DNA from 4 places in the Paenibacillus pasadenensis genome. Region 2 is predicted to be linked to each of the others. Evidence: riboswitches for the same ligand, from Rfam matches in the RefSeq annotation. Region 2 holds a riboswitch; each other region holds the start of a gene.

Region 1 (5,230 bases), on a different contig from region 2:
CAAGCCGAGCCCGTGCACGTAATCGGCGAGCGGACGGAAGCCTTTGCCGCCGGCGGCGGACGGAAAGCGGTTCGCGGCGGGCATCAGGCGGGAATGGCCGTCCATCTCCAGTGGAACGAACTTGCGGTAGAGGGAGCTGCTCGCTCCGGGCTCGTACCACTGGATGTCGACGACGACGTACTCCCAGCCGAACGGCTTCAGCCGCTCGGCCATGTATTCCGCGTTGCCGCGGATTTCTTGCTCGGTGACGGCTGCGCCGTAGCAGTCCCAGCTGTTCCAGCCCATGGGCGGGGTCGGCGCGAGGTTCAGATGGCTCATCGTTTCCTCCTGTTTTCGCATCAAGCAGCGTTCTTTCTTGAACTATACTCGACGCGTCCCGGCGCCAACTACGACAATTTCACGCAGGCAATAGCATGAAATTGCTGTCTTGCTCCGAGAGGATCAGTCGAAAAAGATGCGGCTGTAGGGAAGCCCTTCGCCGCCCAGGCGGAACGAGCCCGGCGTCCGGCCGGTCAGCCTGCGGAACGCCTTGATGAAATAGCTGCCGCTGCTGTAGCCGACAGCCGCGCCGATCCGCTCGATGCTCCAGTCCGTCGAGCCGAGCAGCTCCACGGCCTTCTGGATGCGCACGCGGGCGAGGTACTGCGCCGGCGTCACGCCGGCATGGCGGGCGAAGCTGCGGACGAAGTGGAATCGGGACAAGCCGACTCGGTCGGCCAGCTCATGCTGGCTGATCATGTCGGCATAGCGCGTCCGCATGCAGTCGGCCGCTTCGCGGATCGCAGCGGGCCAGTCCGTCTCCGGCCGGGCGCCGGTCGACGCCCAGCGGCAGAGCTCGACGAGAAAGGCGTGCACGCAGGAGGAGGCGACGAACGGATCGGATATTCCGCCCGCGCTGGCGCGCTGGAACAGATCGCGCAGCAGCAGGATCGGCGGACTGTCCGCCGACAGGCGGGGAAAGGGGCCGGTCCTGCTTTTGACGTAGTCCCACAAGCCCTGCGCATGCGTCGGCCGGAGGAGAACGAAATAGAACTCCCACGGCTCCTTTCCTCCCGGATAGCGGTAGCGGTGACGCCCGGGAATTTCCGTCATGAACGCTTCTCCCGCCGCCAGCCGGCGTTCGCCGCCGCTCTCGTAGATTCCTTCGCCGCTCGTCGTATATTGGAAAAGCAGGAGCGGGCCGTCGGTCCTCTTCTCCCCGTCCCAGTCGTAGTCCGTCGAGTCGATCGCCTCACGGCCGACCGCGAACAGGCTGCAAAGCGGCAGCTCCGCGCTCTCCTGGAAGCGGAACCCGTAGATGCCGTAGCCCTCGTTTCTCGCCATATGCGCCCGTCCCTTCCTCCATGCTGAATGAATCCATCGTAAAGCGGACGGGCGGCGCTGTCCACCTGCGGTAGGCGCTTGGGAGAAAAACGAGCGGCGGCAAGCCGCCGGAGACGATGCGTCCGCGCGTCAAGCGAGCCGCGGCAGGCGAAAAGGCGAAAATGCCGCAGGTCCGTTTGGACCAGCGGCATTTCTCCGCGCCTGCCGTCATGCCGGGCGAGGCGGTCAGGAATTCAGCGCCGTGTGGATCGCTCCCAGCAGCTCGCCGTCCAAGTTCTGCCCGTACTCCCAGAACATGATGCCCGCGAGGCTGTTCGCTTTCAGGTACTTGACCTTTTCGGCTAGCGACTGCGTGTCGTCGTAGCTGAGGAAGCCGCCGCCGCTGTTCGTCAGATACGGAGCCTTGGCCGCATCGTCCCATTGGCGCGTCCAGCCGTTTTTGTTGATGAAGCCGGCCTTGAGCTCGTCGTACGTATAGTCGGCCGTGCCGTGGGAGTAGAACGCGCCGCCGATGACCAGCTTGGACGCGGGCAGCCCCTTGCTCTTGAGCAGCTTGACGGCGGTGTCGACGCTGTAGCTGGCGCGCGAGGAGTTGTAAAGCGCCGTATGATGCGTGCCCGAGCCGGCCTGCATGTCGTAGGTCATCACGTTCAGGAAGTCGAACGACGGCTGCACGGCGGCGATGTCGATGTTGCCGAGGCCGTAGTCCGAAGCGCCTACGGCGGCGGTCAGCTGGTACTTGTTGCTGCCTCGGCCGTCCGCTGCGCTGCCTGCGTCAAGCACCGAACGGAGCTTTTGGATGAACAGCGTATAGTTCTGCTTGTCGCCGGCGGCCGGGTATTCCCAGTCGATGTCGACGCCGTCCAGCTTGTTGGCGCGGATGTAGGAAAGGGCGCTGTTCGCGAACGCCGTCCGGCTGGCGTCGGTCGAGGCCGCGCCGGCGAAGCCTTGCGAGCGGCCCCAGCCGCCGACGGAGACGAGCACCTTCAGGCTCGGATTTTTGCTGCGCAGCGTCGTCAGCTGGGCGAGCTTGGAGGCGTCGCCGCCGCTCACGCCGTTGTTGGCCACGTCGGCGAAGGCGTAGAACACATGCGTCAGCTTTTCGGCCGGCACGGTGCTCACGTTCGGGAAATGCCAGTCGGCGACGTAGGCGCCGGTAATCTTGCCGCCCGGAGCGCCGGGCGTCGGAGTCGGCGTCGCGCTAGGCGAAGGCGTCTTGGTCGGAGTCGGCGTCGGAGTCGGAGCGGACGAGCAGGCGCCGAGCGATTTCCATGCGCCCCATGGGCCGGACAGGTCGGGGCGCTCGTTCGTCGTCCACCACTTCGCTTCGTACAGCGTGCTGCTGTACACGGCTTTCTGGCCCGCGGTGTAGATCGCCGAGGCCGACCAGGCGGAGACGCCGGTGCAGGCATCGGCGGCATGGGCGGTGCGGACGGCGAGCGAGCCCGGCACGATCGAGCCGATCAGGAACACGGCGAGCAGCAGCGCGCGCAAAGCCTGGAAGCGGGGGGTGGAAGTGCGGGATTTTGCGGACATGAAAGTCCTCCTTTTCAAAAGTAGGATAAAAAAGCGGAATTCGGCAGGCGGCCTCCTTTCACTCGAAGAGTTCCACTATTATCCTATTAAATTCATAACGCTTAAAGGATAGTTTCTCAGAATGGCAGGGGGAAATATCCATTTCTTCCTCTGGGCAGGAGGACAGGGGCGAAAATCGCGTCCATTCGATGATATGAGCAGAAGGGCCTAGGCTGATTTATGAGAAAAGTAAGGGATTTGATGAGGGACTTCTAATATTTCCCGGGCAGGGATTCGACAAAAAACTACGAATATTAACCTTTAATAAAAATGATGAATCATCATGCCGAATTTTCGAGAAGAAAAACGGGGGAACCATACCGGGTGAATGAATCTTGCAAGAGAGGATTCTAGGGAACCTTCAACCGAACCCACAGCTAACTTCGTAGGCATCCGAAGGGAGAAGCAACTTGTGAAGAAAGTCATCCTGTCCATGCTTGGCCTGGTTCTGCTTCTGACGTTCAGCAGCAGCGCGTTCGCGAATACGCCGGATCTCGACAGCGCGATCAAAAAAGTCATCGGCACGCCTTACAAATACGGCGGCACGACGACAGCCGGCTTCGACTGCTCCGGCTTCGTCCGCCATATTTTCAACCAGTTCGACGTCAAGCTGCCCCGCACGTCCAAGTCGCAGGCTCAGGTCGGCTCCAAAGTGGACAAGGACGATCTTCGTCCCGGCGATCTCGTCTTCTTCAATACGAGCGGCCGCGGCATCTCGCATGCCGGCATCTACGTCGGCGACGGCAAGTTCGCCCACGCCTCCAGCAAGGGCGTGCGCTACACGAAGCTGAGCGATTCCTACTACGCCAAGCGGTACGTCACCGCCCGCCGCGTCGTCACCGGCGAGGACTACAGCAAGATGATCGGCGAGGACGACGGCGAGGACGTCGCCGGCGAAGAATAAGCATGGTCGTTGAAGTCCCGGCAGCTTGGCTGCCGGGACTTTTTGCATCCGGACCCGCAGGGGAGCCGTTGGCGATACAGGAGGAGGAGGAGTCCATCATGAAGCTGCAAGGCCTTAATCATCTGCTGTTCAGCGTCTCGTCGCTGGAGCGGTCGATCGCGTTCTATCGGGAGGCGTTCGGCGCGAAGCTGCTCGTGCGCGGACGGTCGACCGCTTATTTCGATCTGGACGGTCTGTGGCTCGCCTTGAACGAAGAAAAGGATCTCCCGCGCGAGGAGATCCGTCTGTCTTATACGCATATCGCCTTTTCCATTAAAGAGGAGGAGTTCGACGAGGCGGTGTCCCGGCTGCGGCGCATCGGCGCGGACATCTTGCCGGGACGGGAGCGGGACGAGCGTGACCGGCGCTCGGTCTACTTCGCAGACCCCGACGGCCACAAGTTCGAATTCCATACCGGCACGCTGGCGGACCGGATGGCCTATTATCGCCAGACCAAGCCGCATATGGAGTTTTTTGACTAGAGGCTCCGCATGGCTCATAGGCCCGCGCAGTCGTTTCGTTAGCGCTTAGAAGCCTCGCTCGCGGACAGAAAGGAACAAGGGGCTGTCCCGGCATCCGTGAAACGGACGTCGGGACAGCCCCTTGTCGCATGGCCGCCTCTGGCGCCGCAGCCTCTCGCTCCTCGGGTTCGCGAACGGCAGAGCCGCGGCTTCTCGCCGCTCGGATTCGCGAACGGCAGCGCCGCTCCAGGCTCCAGGCCTACCGCGCAGCTGCTTTCATCGCTCTCGCTTGCGGCTCGACGAGCGCACGATCAGCTCCGCCGGCAGGATGAGCGTGCGCGGGCCGCTGCCGTCGCCGTTTTCGATCCGGTCGACGAGGCGCTCCAGGCCGAGCGCGCCGAACTGATAGGCCGGCTGCGCGGCCACCGTCAGGAACGGACTCAAAATGCTGGCGAAGCCGAGATCGTCGAAGCAGACGACCGACAGATCGTCCGGCACAGCCAGGCCGCGCTCGCGCAGCGACTGGATGACGCCGAGCGCGAGGAAGTTGTTGGCGGCAAAAATGGCCGTCGGCGGGGAGCTCAACGCCAGCAGTGGGTCGAGATCGCTCGGATTGAAGCCGTCCGAATAGTCGAGATGGCGGACGAGCGTCTCGTCATACGGGAGGTCGTTCAGCTTGAGCGCGTCCCGATAGCCCGCATGGCGCTCGCGCGCGGTGGAGACGTCCTCCGATCCGTTCACCAGCGCGATGCGCTCGTGGCCGAGTCCGATCAGATGCTCGACGAGCCGGCGCGCCCCGTCGCGGCTTTCGCCGAGGATGCGGTCCGCCTGGATGCCGGGCACGTCCCGGTCGAGCAGCACATAGGGAATGCGGTGCTGCTCCAGCAGCCGCAGATGCGGGGCGGAGCCGTCGCCGGCCGGAGCGAAC
Region 2 (5,230 bases):
TTTTCCGAGCAAGGTGGCCTCGGTCATCCGCAAGAACTACGAGAAGCCGATCGTCGTCAATCTCGTCTCGAGCCAGATGGACGCGGACCGGATGGATTACCTGCTCCGGGACGCCTATTTTACCGGAGCCAACTACGGCACGTTCGATCTGGACCGGATCCTGCGCGTGCTGAGGCCCCATCAGGGGCGGATCGTCGTCAAGGGGAGCGGGATGCACGCGGTGGAGGATTATCTCATGAGCCGGTATCAGATGTACTGGCAGGTGTACTTCCATCCGGTGACCCGCAGCTCGGAGATCATCCTCCGGAAAATCTTGCTTCGCGCCCAGGAGCTGTGCCGCTCGGGCTATCCGTTCGGGTGGATTCCGGATCCGATCGTCAAGCTGTTCCAAGGCCAGCTCGATGTTCCTTCCTACCTGAAGCTCGACGAGGCGCTCGTGCAGACGGCGTTCGTGGCATGGACGGAAGAGGAGGACAAGCTGCTGTCGCAGCTGTGCTCGCGGTTCCTTCATCGCAAATTGTACAAGTATATAACCTTCGAGAAAGAGCATGAATCAGAAGCGCAGCTGTGCTTCGAGGAAATGGCGGCGGCGGGAATGGATCCGGGCTATGAGCTTGAAATTGATTTCCCGTACGATCTTCCTTATCATGTGTATCGATCCGCGACCGAGGGCCTGACCGATGGAGGAAGGGGCAAGCCACCCATCCTGCTGCTCGAGCCGAGCGGAGCCGTAACGGAAATCTCGCTGCGCTCCGATGTCGTTCCCTCGATCACGGGCATGCACCGAGGCCATTACCGCCTGTATTATGATGAAGAAGCCGCCGGACGGATCCGGCATAAGCTGAAGCCGCGTACGGCGGCCCGTCTGGGCTTGGAGCAGAGCGGCGAAGCATGAAAGGAGTCGAACCATGAAAGGAATCATCGACACGCACACCCATATGGACTCACCGAAATTCGACAACGACCGCGCCGAAGCGATTCAGCGCGCGCGGGAAGCCGGCGTGGAGCTGCTGTTCAATGTCGGCTTCAACCGGGAAACGATCCCGACGACGCTGGAGCTTGCCGAATCTTATCCCTTCGTCTACGCCATCGTCGGCTGGCATCCGACCGACACGGCCGATCTGCGCGAGGGCGATCTGGCCTGGATCGAGTCGCTGATGAGCAATCCGAAGGTCGCCGCGCTCGGAGAAATCGGGCTCGATTATTACTGGGACACCTCGCCGAAGGAGGTCCAGCAGCAGGCGTTCCGCGACCAGATCGCGATCGCCAAGCGATGCCGCAAGCCGATCGTCATCCATAACCGCGACGCCCATGAGGATGTCGTCCGCATCCTCCGCGAGGAGAAAGCGGAGGAGGTCGGAGGCATCATGCACTGCTTCTCCGGCAGCTGGGAAACGGCGAAGCAGTGCCTCGACATGAACTTCTACATCTCCTTCGGCGGACCGGTCACGTTCAAAAATGCAAGGGTTCCCAAAGAGGTGCTCGCGCAAGTGCCGATGGACCGATTGCTGCTCGAAACGGACTCTCCTTACCTCGCTCCGCACCCCCATCGCGGCAAGCGGAACGAAACCTCTTTCGTCACGCTCGTGGCCGAAACGGCTGCGGAAATAAAAGGTAAATCTGTAGAAGAAATCGTTTCCATCACATCGGCAAATGCAAGAAAATGTTTCCAAATTTCTTAAAATGGCGTGATATCGGATGAAAAAAGACTTGTGGAGGAGAAAGATTGACCTTTCCTTGAATAAAACGTCCGTCATCGCCCGAAAACCCTCGATTTTGAATCTCAGAGGATTTTATCGTGTCTTTACAATCGCTTGAAGGAAACGGTATGATTCAACACAGAGCTTTGAGTGATGCAGGATTTTCATCATTCGCTTAATCTCCCCGAACGGGGGGAGCGGGGGAACCATCGCAGCAGAAGGGGACGCAAGCCGTACATACCGAAGGGATGACGCTTGACCGCCAGACAAGCTGTACTTTTCCAGGGGTGAATTCGCCGGGACCACGAGCAGGGTCCTTGAGCCGATAGGGCAGCTCTCTTGCCCGAACCCGTCAGCTAACCTCGTAAGCGCATATAAGAGAGATCAACCTCGTGCTCCACTTCCACCTGATCGTGACCACCCGGGAAGCCACGAAACAGATCCTCTGTCGACGGCTTCTTTTTGTTTGAATAATGAATTATACGTCGACATAGGGTTAACGGTGGAGGTGAGGCGAGGCTGCCAGCGGCGTGCTGCTCGGCACGTACAAAACCTAATAGTCGCGTCTTGAATTATCATGCGTAACACGAGGCGGCGGGGCTATGTAAGGAGGACCGAAGAAGTGGGCGCTATCCCTTTAAAGGAAACCCATGTACAACGATCATCCAGCAAGTCTTTCCAATGGCGATGGAAGCATGACAACCTGCGTTTGATTATCCTTAGCATAACGATCTCACTCGCAATGACTTTCATGTTTTTGGTGTTGCTGAAAGGGACGTCGGAAAAAAGCGTCTCTCTGGTGCTGAACGGGCAGGAGAAAATCGTAAGCACGAGCCATTCCTCGCTCCAGCAGCTGCTGGAGGAGCAGGCGATCGCGGTCGGACCGCATGACGAGCTGTCGATTCCGCTCGGCGCCGCGCTTCAGGAGGGCGACCGCATCGTGATCGACCAGGCGGTGCCGGTGACGATTCTTGCCGACGGCAAGGCCCTGCAGGTGAAGACCACCAAAAAGACCGTGGAAGCGGCGATCGGAGAATCCAATATTGCCGTACGGGAGCAGGATAAAGTATTCCCGAGCTCCGAAAGCAAGCTGAAAGCCAACATGACGATCCGCGTCATGAGAATCGACAAGCATCAGATTACGACCAAGCACGACATCCCGTTCACCGTCGTCCGCAAGCAGGACGCTACCCTGGAAAAGGGGCAGCTCAAGATGGTGAAGGCCGGCCAGAACGGCCAACTCGTCAAAACCTTCGAAAAGGTGTACCAGGACGGCAAACTGGTCACGAAGACTCTGCTCGCCAAATCCATGGAGAAACAAGCCGTCAGCAAGGTCGTGGCGGTGGGAACCAAGGAAAAGCCCAAACCGAAGCCAGCGGTCCTGACCGCGGCATCCTCATCTCCAGCCCTAGCTCAGACCAAATCCGGTCTCGATCTCAAAGCCAAGAAAGTTCTCACCAACGTTACCCTGACCGCGTATACCGCCGGATTCGCCTCCACGGGCAAATCCAAAGGCGACCCCGGTTACGGCGTCACCGCCTCCGGAGCGAAAGTGTCCGAAGGGCGCACCATTGCAGTCGACCCGGACGTCATCCCGCTGGGATGGTGGGTGTATATAGAAGGCATCGGCTTCCGCCGCGCCGAAGATACGGGCGGAGCGATCAACGGCAAGAAAATCGACGTGTTCTACGAAAGTGAATCCTACGTGAAAAAATTCGGCAAGAAGCGAGGCTATACGGTCTATGTCCTTGGACCGACCAAGCCGAAGCTGAGCTGATCTTTTGCGAGCGGGCCCGCTGTTTTTCAGCGGCCCGTTTTGGGCGTTTATAAGGAAATAGCGGGGAGTAAGGGACGGCGAAAGGGTCAAAGCTAGTTGTGATCTTTTACCCTGTCGCAAGCAAGCGGAACCAAAGGAGACAAGCCAGTGATCAAGGAAATCATCGTGGTCGAGGGCAAGGACGACACGACGGCGGTCAAGCGGGCCGTCGAGGCCGATACGATCGAGACGAACGGCTCGGCTGTCGGCGAGGAGGTGCTCCGCCGGATCGAGCTGGCGATGGAGCGGCGCGGCGTCATCATCTTCACCGACCCCGACCACGCCGGGGAACGCATCCGCAAGATCGTCTCTCAGCGCATTCCCGGCTGCAAGCATGCGTTCCTGCCTCAGGAGGACGCCCTTTACCGCGGAGACATCGGCGTCGAGAACGCTTCGCCGGAGGCGGTGCGGCGCGCGCTCGCATCCGTGCGTACGGAAGGCGCGGCCGGCGAGCCGGAAATCACCCATGCCGATCTGATGGAGGCGGGGCTGCTCGTCCATCCGGATGCCGCGCGGCGCCGGCTGCTCATGGGCAATCGGCTCGGCATCGGCTATTGCAACGGCAAGCAGTTCATGAAGCGCTGCGCAAGCTTCCGGATCAGCCGGAAGGAGTTCCGCGAGGCGCTGGAGCAGATGAAGGAGGAAATCGGATCATGACCGATGTAGCGACACCGAGAAGGACGAAGGAAATCATCGAGCGGCACGGATTCTCCTTCAAGAAGAGCCTGGGCCAGAACTTCCTGATCGACCCGAACATCCTGAACAAGATCGTGTCGGCCGCAGGGCTCGACAAGACGAAAGGCGCGCTCGAGATCGGTCCCGGCATCGGCGCCCTGACCGAGCAGCTCGCCCGCCAGGCGAAAGCGGTCGCCGCGGTCGAGATCGACCAGCGCCTCATCCCGATCCTGCAGGAGGTGCTCGGAGCGGAGGAGCATGTCTCGGTCGTGCATGCCGACGTGCTGGAGCTCGACCTGCAGCAGCTGTTCCGCGACAAGTTCGCGGAGACGAGCGCGGTCAGCGTCGTCGCCAACCTGCCCTATTACGTGACGACGCCGATTCTGATGAAGCTGCTCGAGCAGCGGCTGCCGCTGGAGAACATCGTCGTCATGATCCAGAAGGAGGTCGCCGAGCGGATGGCGGCGAAGCCGGGCACCAAAGCCTACGGCAGCCTCAGCGTGGCGGTGCAGTACTACGCGGTGCCGGAGCTGGTCTGCATCGTGCCGCATACGGTGTTCATCCCGCAGCCGAACGTCGACTCGGCGGTCATCAAGCTGGCGATGCGGGACAAGCCTGCGGTCGAGGTGGCCGACGAGGACTTCTTCTTCCGCACGGTGCAGGCGTGCTTCGCGCAGCGGCGCAAGACGATCCACAACAACCTGTCGTCCTGGCTCGGCAAAAACCGGCGCGAGGAGCTGACCCGCGTCCTGCAGGAGACGGGCATCGACCCGGTGCGCCGCGGCGAGACGCTCTCGCTGCCGGAGTATGCCGCGCTCGCGGCGGCCCTCGAGCGGGAAGGCCTGAAGCAAGCCTGACCTGATGATTTGAACCCCCCGGTTTCCGATCCGGCTGTCACCATTCGCCCTCATTGCCCATAGGCTGAGGCTAGAGGTGATGGCACAGTGGAAACTGGGGATTTTGTCGTTCGGCGATCCTATGGAGGAGACGTGCTTTTCCGGGTGGAGGCGGTTTATGGGGATACGGCCATACTTAAAGG
Region 3 (5,230 bases), on a different contig from region 2:
GCTCACGTTCCGCGCCTGGTGGGAGGCGCAGGCAGGCGCGGAGGGCTGGGAGGCGATCGACAAAATTCCGCGCGGGGACTGGATGAGCTACTTGCGCTGGTACCGCCGGGTGCTGAACCTGCCTGTCGTCAACGAGACGCGGCTGACGCTCGTCGAGCCGCTGGAGAAGGGCCTTTACCGGCTCCATCTCGAAGGCCCCGGCGCGCCGGCTCCGCAGCTGCTCGCCCGCAAGGTCATCCTCGCGACCGGCATCCAGGGCGGCGGGGAGTGGCATGTGCCGCCGCTCGTGTCGCGCCATGTGCCGCGCGAGCTGTACGCGCATACGTCCGAGGCGATTGACTTCGAGGCGCTGCGCGGCAAGCGGATCGCCGTGCTCGGCGGAGGCGCGTCGGCGTTCGACAACGCCAGCTTCGCCTTGGCCGCGGGCGTCGCGGAGGCGCATGTATTCGTCCGCCGGCCGGAGCTGCCGCGCATCAATCCGATCCGGCAAATGGAGCACTCGGGCATGATCGAGCATTTCCCGCGGCTGTCCGACGAGGACAAGTACGCCGTCATGGCGCATTTCTTCAAGCACAACCAGCCGCCGACGAACGACACGTTCCAGCGGGCGGCCGCCTGGCCGGGCTTCCGGCTCCATGTCGGAGCGCCCTGGCTCGCGGTGCGGACGGAAGGAGAGCGGGCCGTCGTGACGACGCCGCAGGGCGAGGAGTCGTTCGACTTCCTCGTCGTCAGCACCGGGCTGCTGACCGACCCGGCGCTGCGTCCCGAGCTGCGGCTGGTCGAGCGCCATATCGCCCGCTGGGGCGACCGGTACGAGGCGCCGGCGGACATCGCCAGCCCGGTGCTCGACGCCCATCCGTATTTGACGCCGGGCTTCGCCTTCACGAGCCGGGACGAGGAGGGCGCGTCGCGGCTGCACGGCCTTCACACGTTCAACTACTCCGCGATGATCAGTTGCGGCCTATCCGCCTCCGCGCTGTCGGGCATGCGCCATGCGATACCGAAGCTCGTGTCGGAGGTCGCGGGCGGGCTGTTCCTCGACGATCGCGAGCGGATTCTGGATCAGTTCTACCGGTACGACGAGCTGGAGTTCACGGGCTGGATGGATTCGTTAAGCTGATCTTACGCCCGGCGACCCGGTCTGCCAAATAAAAATCGCGTAAAAACGTCTCCTTAGGGCGTGTTTGCAATCCCGCTTCGGGTTATGCAAACACGCCCTAGCTTCTGCTCCGCCAGAAGGCCGGGAATTCGGGATCGACGACGGCGCCGTGACGCACCTTGAAGGCGCGGCTGCGGCTGCTGCCGTCCTTGAGCTTCAGCAGGCCATGCTCGAACTCGGTATCGCGGCTGCGGAAAAAGACGCCGGAGCATCCATTCTTGTCCAAGGTCCTCTGGATGACGTAGCCGCCGTCCCGCGCGGCGACCGCGACGCGGACGCCGCGCTCATGGGTCCGCTCCAGCTCCTCGTCCAGCCGCTGCACGGCGACGACATGCAGATCGGTCTGGCCGATCCGGCGCAGCAGCGCGTCGACGAAGGAGCCGTGGAACCGCTCCTCCCAGCGCGTCGGCACGGGCTGGCCGACGACGATCTGCGTCATGCGCTCGATCATCGCCGTATGCGCGATCACGTCGACGGCCTTGCGGCCTGCGGACGGCACCGCCCGGAATTCCGCGCCTGCTTCGGCCGCGGCCTCGCGCCAGACGCGCTGCCATTCCTCCTGCGCCGAGCCGGGCGCCGCCTCGACGTCCGACACCACGCTCAGGACGACCAAGCGGCTGCCCGCCGCCGCGGCAAGCTCGGCGCCGCGGCGGATGAGGCGCTCTCCGTGCGGGCCGTACGACAGGCAGACGAGGATGTGTTCCGATTTGGGCATGGCAATTGCTCCTTCGCTTTTTTTTGCTGCTCATCCTACGCGACGAGAGGGCGGTCTGTAAAAGGCGGCGCAGGCGGAATTCAGCCGTCCCGCTTCATGTAAGCGCGACCATCGCCTTCGTTTGCCGAGAATGAAATCGGCGATGGAGGCGGGTTTTTGGCATGCGTCGAGATGAATTCGAGAGAATGAGCGAGATTCAGAGAGAGAAATGGAGATCGATCGGCCTTTCTTGCTCGACAAGCGCGATCGCGGCCGGATTTTCGCCGCTGGCCCGGCTTTACTTTCCGAAAAGTCCGGGTGTAAGATTCGTCTCAGCTAGCCAGACCAGCTTTTGACAACGCTGAGTTTCCGAAATGGAAAACGGGGGAACCAAGCGGAGCCTGCGGCCGCCGATGTGAGAGTCGGCCGCCGCGGCTCCAGGGGTGAATCCTGGGGGAGCGGATCCATGGAATCCGTCTCCCTCGGGTAGGGCGACTCTCACCGTCCGAATCCGACAGCTAACCTCGTAAGCGCAGGAGGCGGCGCGCGCCATAGCGCGCCGTGCTCCGATCGGGAGAGAGGATGATGACGCTTGTGATCTGACCAAGACCACAGGGGCCGCTGCCTCTGTGGTTTTTTGCGCGCTTTTTTCCAAAGCGGATCCCGGTCCGCAGCCGTCCGCCGCCCTCGCCACCCGAAGGAGAACCACCATGGATCTCGATCCCGAAACGATACTCGTCTCGCCGGCCACAGCGGCCGGCGAACGCTTCCTGATGCAGCTGAAGCGCATGCGGATTCCTTGCGCCGCAGTCGTCAACAGCCGCCGCGAAAGGCAGCGGCTGGAGCGCCTCGGCTTAGGTCGAATCATGCAAATCGATACGGCCGAAAAGGACCGCAATCCGGCGCCTGAATGCCGATGCGGCAACGTCTACCTGTTCGAGAGCAGCCTCGCTCTCTGCTGCCGCTATGTGCAGATTTTCCGCGGCTGGACCGGCCGCAGCATCTTCGTCGTCACGCAAGGCCGCGGCTCGGGCGGCGTCTACAAGTCGCTCGGAGCGGATTATGTCATTCATACAAACGGGCAGGACGTCTTTTACCTCATTCAGGACGAAGCCCGCCAAGACAAGGAGCCATTCACATGATGGATATCGGCATGCTCGCCTTGCTGATCGGATTGACCGCCGCGATGCTCGGCCTGCTCGCCTGGTGCGGCAAGCAGGCGCAGGAAGGACGCGAGGAACGATGATCGCGCTCCTGTGGGTTGTCGTCGCGGCCGTGTTCCTCTACCTCGTCTACGTCTTGCTTCACCCCGACCAATTCTGACCCAAGAAGGAGCCACCTCCCATGATGGCAGGACTATCCATCGCAATCACGCTGCTGCTCGTGCTGCTGCTGGCCAAGCCGGCGGGGCTGTATCTCTATCGGGCCTACAGCCTGGAGCCGACCGGCCTCGACCGCGTCTTCGGCCCGGCGGAGCGGCTGATCTACCGCCTCGGGGGCATCCGCCCCGGAAGCCAGAGCTGGAAAGCCTACGCCGCGGCGCTGATCGTCAGCAACGGCGTCATGCTGCTGCTCGTCTACGCCGTCTTCCGCACGCAAGCCTATCTCCCGCTCAATCCGAGCGGGATCGCGAACATGGAGCCGCGGCTCGCGTTCAACACGACGATCAGCTTCATGACCAATACGAACCTGCAGCATTACAGCGGCGAAAGCGGCTTATCCTATCTGTCCCAAATGATCGCGATCGTGTTCATGATGTTCGTCTCGCCGGCGACGGGGCTGTGCGCGGCGATGGCGTTCATGAGAGGGCTGGCCGGCAAGCCGATGGGCCATTTCTTCGTCGATCTCGTGCGCTCGATCACGCGGGTGCTGCTGCCGATCGCTTTTGTGCTGGCGCTCGTCTTCGTCGCGCTCGGCGTGCCGCAGACGCTGGAGCCGTCTGCCGCCGCGCAGACGCTGGAGGGCGGGGAGCAGACGATCGCGCGCGGTCCGGTCGCCTCGCTGCTCGCCATCAAGGAGCTCGGCAACAACGGCGGCGGCCATATGGGCGTCAACTCCGCGCATCCGTTCGAAAACCCCGACGCGATCAGCAACCTATTGCAGATGCTGCTCATGCTGCTCGTGCCGACGGCGCTGCCGTTCGCGTACGGCAAGCTCGTCGGCAATCCGAAGCAGGGGCGGGTGCTGTTCGTCTCCATGGCGCTGCTGTTCGTCGTCATGCTGGGCGTCTCGCTGACGGCCGAGCAGGAGGCGAACCCCGCGATCGCGGCGCTCGGCTATGATTCCGGCCAAGGAAGCATGGAAGGAAAGGAAACCCGCTTCGGCGTGCCGCAATCCGCGCTCTATTCAGTCGTGACGACCGCCTCCGAAACCGGCGCCGTCAACTCGATGCACGACTCGTTCACGCCGCTCGGCGGCATGGTGCCGCTCATGAACATGATGCTGAACACCGTGTTCGGCGGCTCCGGCGTCGGCCTCATGAACGTGCTGCTGTACGCGCTGATGGCGGTGTTTCTCTCCGGCCTGATGGTCGGCCGGACGCCGGAGTTTCTCGGCAAGAAGCTGGAGGGTCGCGAAATGAAGCTGATCGCGCTGACGCTGCTCGTGCAGCCGGCGCTCATCCTGCTGCCGACGGCCGCCGCTCTTTATGCTTATCCCGATACGATCTCGAACCCGGGCTACCATGGCCTTACCCAGGCGCTCTACGAGTTCACGTCGTCCGCGGCCAACAACGGCTCCGGCTTCGAGGGACTAGGCGACAATACGCCGTTCTGGAACCTCAGCACCGGCATCGTCATGTACCTGGGGCGGTACGTCTCCATCATCACGCTGCTTGCGGTCGCGGGCTCGCTCGCCGCCAAAAAGGCCGTGCCGGAGACGATCGGCACGTTCCGCACCGATTCGGCTACGTTCGGCGCCGTCTTTCTCGGCACCGTGCTCATCGTCGGCGCGCTGACGTACTTCCCGAGCCTCGTGCTGGGGCCGATCGCCGAGCAGCTGACGCTGAAGCCATAGCCGAACGGACAGAAAAGAGGAGAGCTAGCCATGAGCCAAAATAGATCGACGCTTGGCGGACCGATCGTCCGCCAGGCTCTGAAGGAATCGGTCCTGAAGCTGGATCCGCGGGTGATGGTCCGCAACCCGGTCATGTTCGTCGTCGAGATCGGCTTCGCCGTCACGCTGCTGCTCGCCGTCGTCCCGGATGCGTTCGGGGGCGGCACGCCGGCCTGGTTCAACGTCGTCGTCGCCGCGATCCTGCTGGTGACGCTGCTGTTCGCGAACTTCGCGGAGGCGCTGGCGGAAGGCCGCGGCAAGGCGCAGGCCGACTCGCTCAAGCGCTCCAAGCGCGACGTCGTCGCCTTCCGCGAGAGCGGCTC
Region 4 (5,230 bases), on a different contig from region 2:
CTTGAAGCCTTCCCAGTCGCCGCCCCAGCTGAAGCCGAGCCGCTTGGCCATGTCGGCGACCTCGAGCCAGTCGGCCCGGCCGTTCTTGTTGCCGTCGTACTCCATGTCCCAGATGATGTCGCCGGAGCGGTCCTTCAGGGCGAAGTCGATCGCGAGCCCGTAGTTGTGGAACGACTCGCCGCCCTTGGCATGGGTGACGATGCGGCCCTCGCGATCCCGTCCCTGGGCGTAGATCTCGTCCTGCTCGGCCTCGCTGCGGAAGCCGTCAGTGAACACGACGGCGATGCCGGCGGCCTTCGCCTGGGCGGCGAGCCGCTCGCTCGCCGCCCGAACCTCGGGATGCAGGCCGGCGACGGGCGGCACGTCGCGGTACAGGCCTTGCGGCACGATCTTGTCGAACGCCCGCGGCAGCTCCAGCTTGAGCAGGGCGAGCGTCCCGGCGGCCAGTCCGGCGACGATGAGCAGCCCGCCCAGCGGGCTCCGCTTGCGTCGCGGCTTGCGCCGGACGGCGGCGCGGGCGTCTGCCCGGGCGGGGGCTGGTGTCGGTCGAGGCATTCCCATGTGCGTCTCCTTCGCTGGCGTAGTCTTGGTTGCGCCTTGTCTATGTGTTCTAATGAAGACGATCGAGCGGGCGGGAAGGCTTCGCGAGCAGCCGCTTGTACGTCTCGATGGCGCGGGCGCGCGACGCCTTGAGGTCGACGACCGCCTGCGGCGAAGGCTCGTGCACGGCGGCGGCGGACCATCCGGCCCGCTCGGGCAGCCAGCGCCGGATGTAGGCGCCGTCCGGATCCCAGCGCTTGGACTGGACGACCGGATTCATGATGCGGAAGTACGGAGCGGCGTCGAAGCCGAGCGAGCTGCTCCACAGCCAGCCGCCGCGGTTCAGCGTAGCGTCGTAGTCGAGCAGCTGCTCGCGGAACCATCGCTCTCCCGCCGTGAACGGCGCCAGCAGGTTTTTGCACAGGAACATCGCCGCGATCATGCGCAGCCGGTTCGGCAGCTCGCCGGTCGTCCGCAGCTGCGTCATCGCCGCGTCGATGAGCGGGATGCCGGTGCGGCCTTGCCGCCATGCCTCCGCATGCCGCTCCGTCAGGCCGGACAGGTCGACCTGCTCCTCATAGCGGAAAAAGTCCGCGTCGAACCGCGCCTGGTACAGGTAGAACTCCCGCCAGGCGAGCTGGCGGATCCAGCTCTCCGCGCCGGAGCGCGCCGCCGCGGCCGACGGATCGCGCGGCGCGGAGCCCGGGCCTTCGCCGCTGCCCGGCAGCGCCAGCTCGAGCTGGCCCGCGGCGTCCGCCCGCCAGTCGGCCGCTCCGCCGAAGGCAAGCGGCTCGCGCCCGTCCTCGGTCCGGGCGGCATCCAGGGCGAGGCCGTAGGCGCGCCGGGCCGACAGCGCGCCGACGTTCAGCCAGCGCGAGAGGCCGCTCCCGGCATCCAGCGCGTAGCGGTCGCGCAGCTCCTCGTACGCCTGCAGGCTGCCGCCGAGGAACCGCTCCAGCTGCCGCTCGGGCCGCTCGTCCTCCGGCACGGGGGCCGCGAGCAGGCCGGCCAGCTCGCCCGGCACGCTCCAGCTGCCGCCGCCGGAGAGCCGGGCGATCGGCAGGCCGCCGGCAGCGACGGCCGGAGGCGGCGCGAGCCGCGAGCGGACATAACCGTTCCACGCCCGGTAGAACGGCGTGAACACGCGGTACGGCTCTTTTCTTCCCGTCTGCTCCTGGAACGCGTCCAGATCGGCGAGCGGCACGTCCTCCAGCGCCGTCCAGCGCACGCCCCGGCTGCGGCAGACGGCGGCGAGCCGCTCGTCCCGCCGCCGCGCATAAGGCGTATGGTCGGCGGTGACGACGACCTCGCGGATCGGCTCCCGCTCGAGCAGCTCGTCCAGCACGAGGGCGGGATTGCCGTGCAGCAGCTGCAGCTCGGCTCCTTGCGCCGCATAATCCCGCAGCAGCAGACCGGCCGCCCGCAGGAAATGCCGTCCGGGATGGGACTCGGCGCGGCCGTCCCCGAGCTGCGCCGGGTCGAGGATCAGCGCATGGATGCCCGGCATGCCAAGGCTGGCGGCGTAGTCGAACGCGCGCAGATCGCCCGCTCGGAGATCCTTGCGGTGGATGAACAGATACATGTCCTTGCCTCCTTGGATCGGCCGCGGCCGATCATGCTCTTTCCGTACTACCCTGCCGGAATGCAAACAAACCGCAGCAGGCGCTCCGAGGGGAGGCTTGCTGCGGTCTGCTCGTCCGACTTCGAAAGGCTTTTAATCGACGTCCGGACCGCCGTCCGGCTGGTCGGCAGCGTCGTCCGCGTACTTCTCGAACGTCTTTTCGTCCATGACGCGGCGGGCGGACATATAGCGCTTGGCGTAGTAGGACTCGCTCAGCTCGCTGATCGTCACGCCTCGGCTTGAGGAAGCGTGAGCGAACTTGCCGTCGCCGACGTAGACGCCCACATGGGAGACGCCCTTGCCGCTCGTATTGAAGAACACGAGATCTCCCGCCTTCAGGTCGTCTTTGGCGACCTTCTTGCCCATGGCCGATTGAGCCGCGGACGAGTGGGGGAGCGTGATCTTGAACTGCTTGAACACGTAGGACGTGAAGCCCGAGCAGTCGAAGCCTTTCGAGGTGGTGCCCGCCGACTTGTACGGCGTGCCGATGACGTCGCTGATGACGCCGTCCATTTTGGATCCTGCCGATGCGCTTTGCGCGCCTGCCGAGAACAGCAGGGCAAGTCCGAGTGCGATTGCTGCGGCTTTCTTCTTCAAAGCTGAAGTGCTCCTTCCAGAGCCTACGAGGTTAGCTGTGGGGTTCGGTTGAAGGTTCCCTATGATTTCTCGGCCTTCCTGCCTTGCGGCGAGGAGGGCGAAATCAATTCACCCTGAGATGGTTCCCCCGTTTCCATAGTCATGGAACTCGGCATGTTTGAACTGCTTCTGGAAGTGGTATTCTTTTCTTTAAGCTATTTTCCTCCCTTTCCCGACATTTTCTCATAATTCTCATGTTGAAAGAGACAAATGACAGCGCTTGCTTCGGGGGCTGGAGTCGAATCGACGCCTCTGCCGGCGGGCCGCTTCGGCTCTGCCGCATCGAAAAAAAGCGCCCCTCGCGAGGGGCGCTTTTGCGGTCGGCGCGTCGTTCGCGCCGGAGCGATCCGAATCGGGGGATCAGGCCGTGTACAGCGAGTTTTCCATCAACGTGAGCAGCTTCGTGCGCATGCCCATCAGGCGGGTCAGCGCGGCCTCGCTGAGGTCGAGCCCTTCCGGGCGCAGGCGGGCGTGCTCGCTCTGCAGGGCTTCCAGCTCCTGCGCGTTCCGGTAGGCGCCGGCGCGGTCCAGCAGATCGCCGGTCGCTTGATGCAGCTGCTCGTAGTAGGCGTAGATTTTTTCGGTCATGGTCAATCTTTCCTCTCTCTCTAAAATGAAACTCTCCTCTAGCATGTCCTGCATTCGATGGCTTCTATGCTCCATTAAAGCTGCGGATGATGATCGTACGATCATCGGCAGATGAAGGTTTGGTGTTCGCGGGGCGGTGCCGGGGCGGCGCTGCGCGGCCGGCCTGGATGTTATATACACCGCATTCGGGTCCGAAAAACAAGACAAAATTGTCAGAGAATTTACACAATTATAGGATGGACATTCGGATTTGTCAACTAACCTGACGTCCTCCGGCATCTGGCTTGTCGGACCAGCAGCTGTACTGCGCGGAGAGGATCCAGACGTCGATCAGCGTGCGGACGAAATGATACCCTTGCTGGATGACGATGGCGGCAAGGCCGGCCCAGGCCATCGCCCCAGCGCTGACGCCGGCTTGCAGCAGGCCCGACAGCAGCAGCAGGACGAGGCTGACGCCTGCCAGCGGCAGCAGGCGGCGCAGCGCCTGGCGGAAGCTCGCCCCTGCGCCCAGGCCGCTTGCCGCGCCGAACTGCAGGCTGAGGATCAGCACATGGAGCAGTCCGATCCAGAGCAGCCACGCTCCGGCCCAGGGCAGCGCGTCCGCGGCCAGCTGCGGCAGCGAGCTGTAGTGCTGGAAGCGTTGGAAGCCCTCCCGCGCAAGCCAGACGGCCGGAGCGAGCGCGAGCGTCAGCTCGGCGGCAGCGAGCAGGATGAACGGCTTCCAGCAGACGCGGATGCCCTCGAGGAAGCGCGTGCCTCCTTCGGCTCCGGATTCCGCGGCATGCCGCACGGAGTAGGCGAGTCCGGCGCTCAGCAGCGGACCGAGCAGCAGGCGGGCGAGCAGCAGTCCGCCCAGCAGCCACAGATACGGATGGGCCAGATCCGTCTTGAGCAGCCGGAACTGCGACTCCGCCCAGAAGATCGCGTCTGCGCCGGTGGCGGCTCCGTCCGCCCCGGGATAGCGCTGCACGAGCGGGCGCACGACGGAGTCGACGAGCCGGTACAGGAAGAAGCCCCACAGCAGCCGGTACAGGAACAGGAAGGCGGCGATCGGCAGATGCTTGACAGTCAGCCCCCAGCCTTGCTTGAGATAGGTGGACACGGGATCACGCTCCTTTCTTCCGCCGCCCTCACCAGGCGAACGCTCCTGCGAGCCATTCCAGCGCCTTGACGATGCCGAGGCTGATCCGCACCCGCTGGTCCGCCGGCGCCTCGGCGCGCAGGAAGTTGTTGATCTGCCGGTTGTCCAGCACGTTGAGCCGATCCGGATCGACCGCCGCCCACAGCAGCGGGGAGGAGGAGGTCAGCTTGAAGCTCGTGTCGGCCTCCACGCCGTCCCACATGCGCTCGATCGTCCGTCCGTCGGCGAAGCGGAAGCGGATGTTCACCGGGCCGTATACGCCGTCGAGGCGGCGGATGACGACCTGCGACTCGTAGCCGGGCTTGCCGCCGCCGCTTTCCAGCGGGGAGACGCGGATCGAGTCGACCGCGTAGTCGGCCGTCTGGCCGCCATAGACGAACTGGCTGAAGTAGTCGTCCCAGCTGTCCTTGGTCACCTGCTCCACGACCCGCTTGAAGTCGGCCGTCGTCGGATGCTTGAATTTGTACTGGTTGAAATACGTCCGCAGGATCTTGTTCATCATCGTCGGTCCCGTCCGCTGCTCGATGCCGGTCAGCACGAGCTTCGCCCGGCTGTAGACGTTGTCGGCGTAGCGGCCATGGGAGCCGTACGACCAGGACAGCAGCTTGAGCGGAGCGGGATCGGTGACGTAGCTCGCCTCCAGCGCGGTGCGCGGCTCGACGCCGTACTCGCTTTCCATGATCTTGTCCTCCGAGTAGGAGGTG

The links. A riboswitch is a leader RNA that binds a small molecule or an ion and turns the genes downstream of it on or off. The one in region 2 is predicted to bind cyclic di-AMP.
Region 1: it holds a riboswitch for cyclic di-AMP, as region 2 does, so the genes downstream of both, B8V81_RS04605 (C40 family peptidase) here and B8V81_RS00125 (resuscitation-promoting factor) in region 2, are expected to answer to the same signal.
Region 3: it holds a riboswitch for cyclic di-AMP, as region 2 does, so the genes downstream of both, B8V81_RS19060 (hypothetical protein) here and B8V81_RS00125 (resuscitation-promoting factor) in region 2, are expected to answer to the same signal.
Region 4: it holds a riboswitch for cyclic di-AMP, as region 2 does, so the genes downstream of both, B8V81_RS10545 (C40 family peptidase) here and B8V81_RS00125 (resuscitation-promoting factor) in region 2, are expected to answer to the same signal.

What each region holds. Positions count from the first base shown of each region.
Region 1 is NZ_NFEZ01000003.1:177,229-182,458, reverse strand. It holds gene B8V81_RS04620 (glycoside hydrolase family 27 protein) at 1-318, opposite strand, end outside; gene B8V81_RS04615 (AraC family transcriptional regulator) at 442-1,323, opposite strand; gene B8V81_RS04610 (glycosyl hydrolase family 18 protein) at 1,549-2,859, opposite strand; cyclic di-AMP (ydaO/yuaA leader) riboswitch at 3,173-3,306, shown strand; gene B8V81_RS04605 (C40 family peptidase) at 3,311-3,802, shown strand; gene fosB (metallothiol transferase FosB) at 3,901-4,323, shown strand; gene B8V81_RS04595 (LacI family DNA-binding transcriptional regulator) at 4,579-5,230, opposite strand, start outside.
Region 2 is NZ_NFEZ01000001.1:23,215-28,444, reverse strand. It holds gene B8V81_RS00135 (HD domain-containing protein) at 1-895, shown strand, start outside; gene B8V81_RS00130 (TatD family hydrolase) at 909-1,682, shown strand; cyclic di-AMP (ydaO/yuaA leader) riboswitch at 1,863-2,086, shown strand; gene B8V81_RS00125 (resuscitation-promoting factor) at 2,323-3,477, shown strand; gene rnmV (ribonuclease M5) at 3,625-4,173, shown strand; gene rsmA (16S rRNA (adenine(1518)-N(6)/adenine(1519)-N(6))-dimethyltransferase RsmA) at 4,170-5,048, shown strand; gene yabG (sporulation peptidase YabG) at 5,136-5,230, shown strand, end outside.
Region 3 is NZ_NFEZ01000004.1:2,233,001-2,238,230, forward strand. It holds gene B8V81_RS19050 (FAD/NAD(P)-binding protein) at 1-1,120, shown strand, start outside; gene B8V81_RS19055 (universal stress protein) at 1,218-1,874, opposite strand; cyclic di-AMP (ydaO/yuaA leader) riboswitch at 2,203-2,401, shown strand; gene B8V81_RS19060 (hypothetical protein) at 2,564-2,995, shown strand; gene B8V81_RS26310 (potassium-transporting ATPase subunit F) at 3,096-3,176, shown strand; gene kdpA (potassium-transporting ATPase subunit KdpA) at 3,201-4,868, shown strand; gene kdpB (potassium-transporting ATPase subunit KdpB) at 4,899-5,230, shown strand, end outside.
Region 4 is NZ_NFEZ01000004.1:185,513-190,742, forward strand. It holds gene B8V81_RS10535 (M15 family metallopeptidase) at 1-561, opposite strand, end outside; gene B8V81_RS10540 (cryptochrome/photolyase family protein) at 611-2,122, opposite strand; gene B8V81_RS10545 (C40 family peptidase) at 2,255-2,758, opposite strand; cyclic di-AMP (ydaO/yuaA leader) riboswitch at 2,764-2,922, opposite strand; gene B8V81_RS10550 (hypothetical protein) at 3,158-3,385, opposite strand; gene B8V81_RS10555 (hypothetical protein) at 3,639-4,487, opposite strand; gene B8V81_RS10560 (M1 family metallopeptidase) at 4,516-5,230, opposite strand, start outside.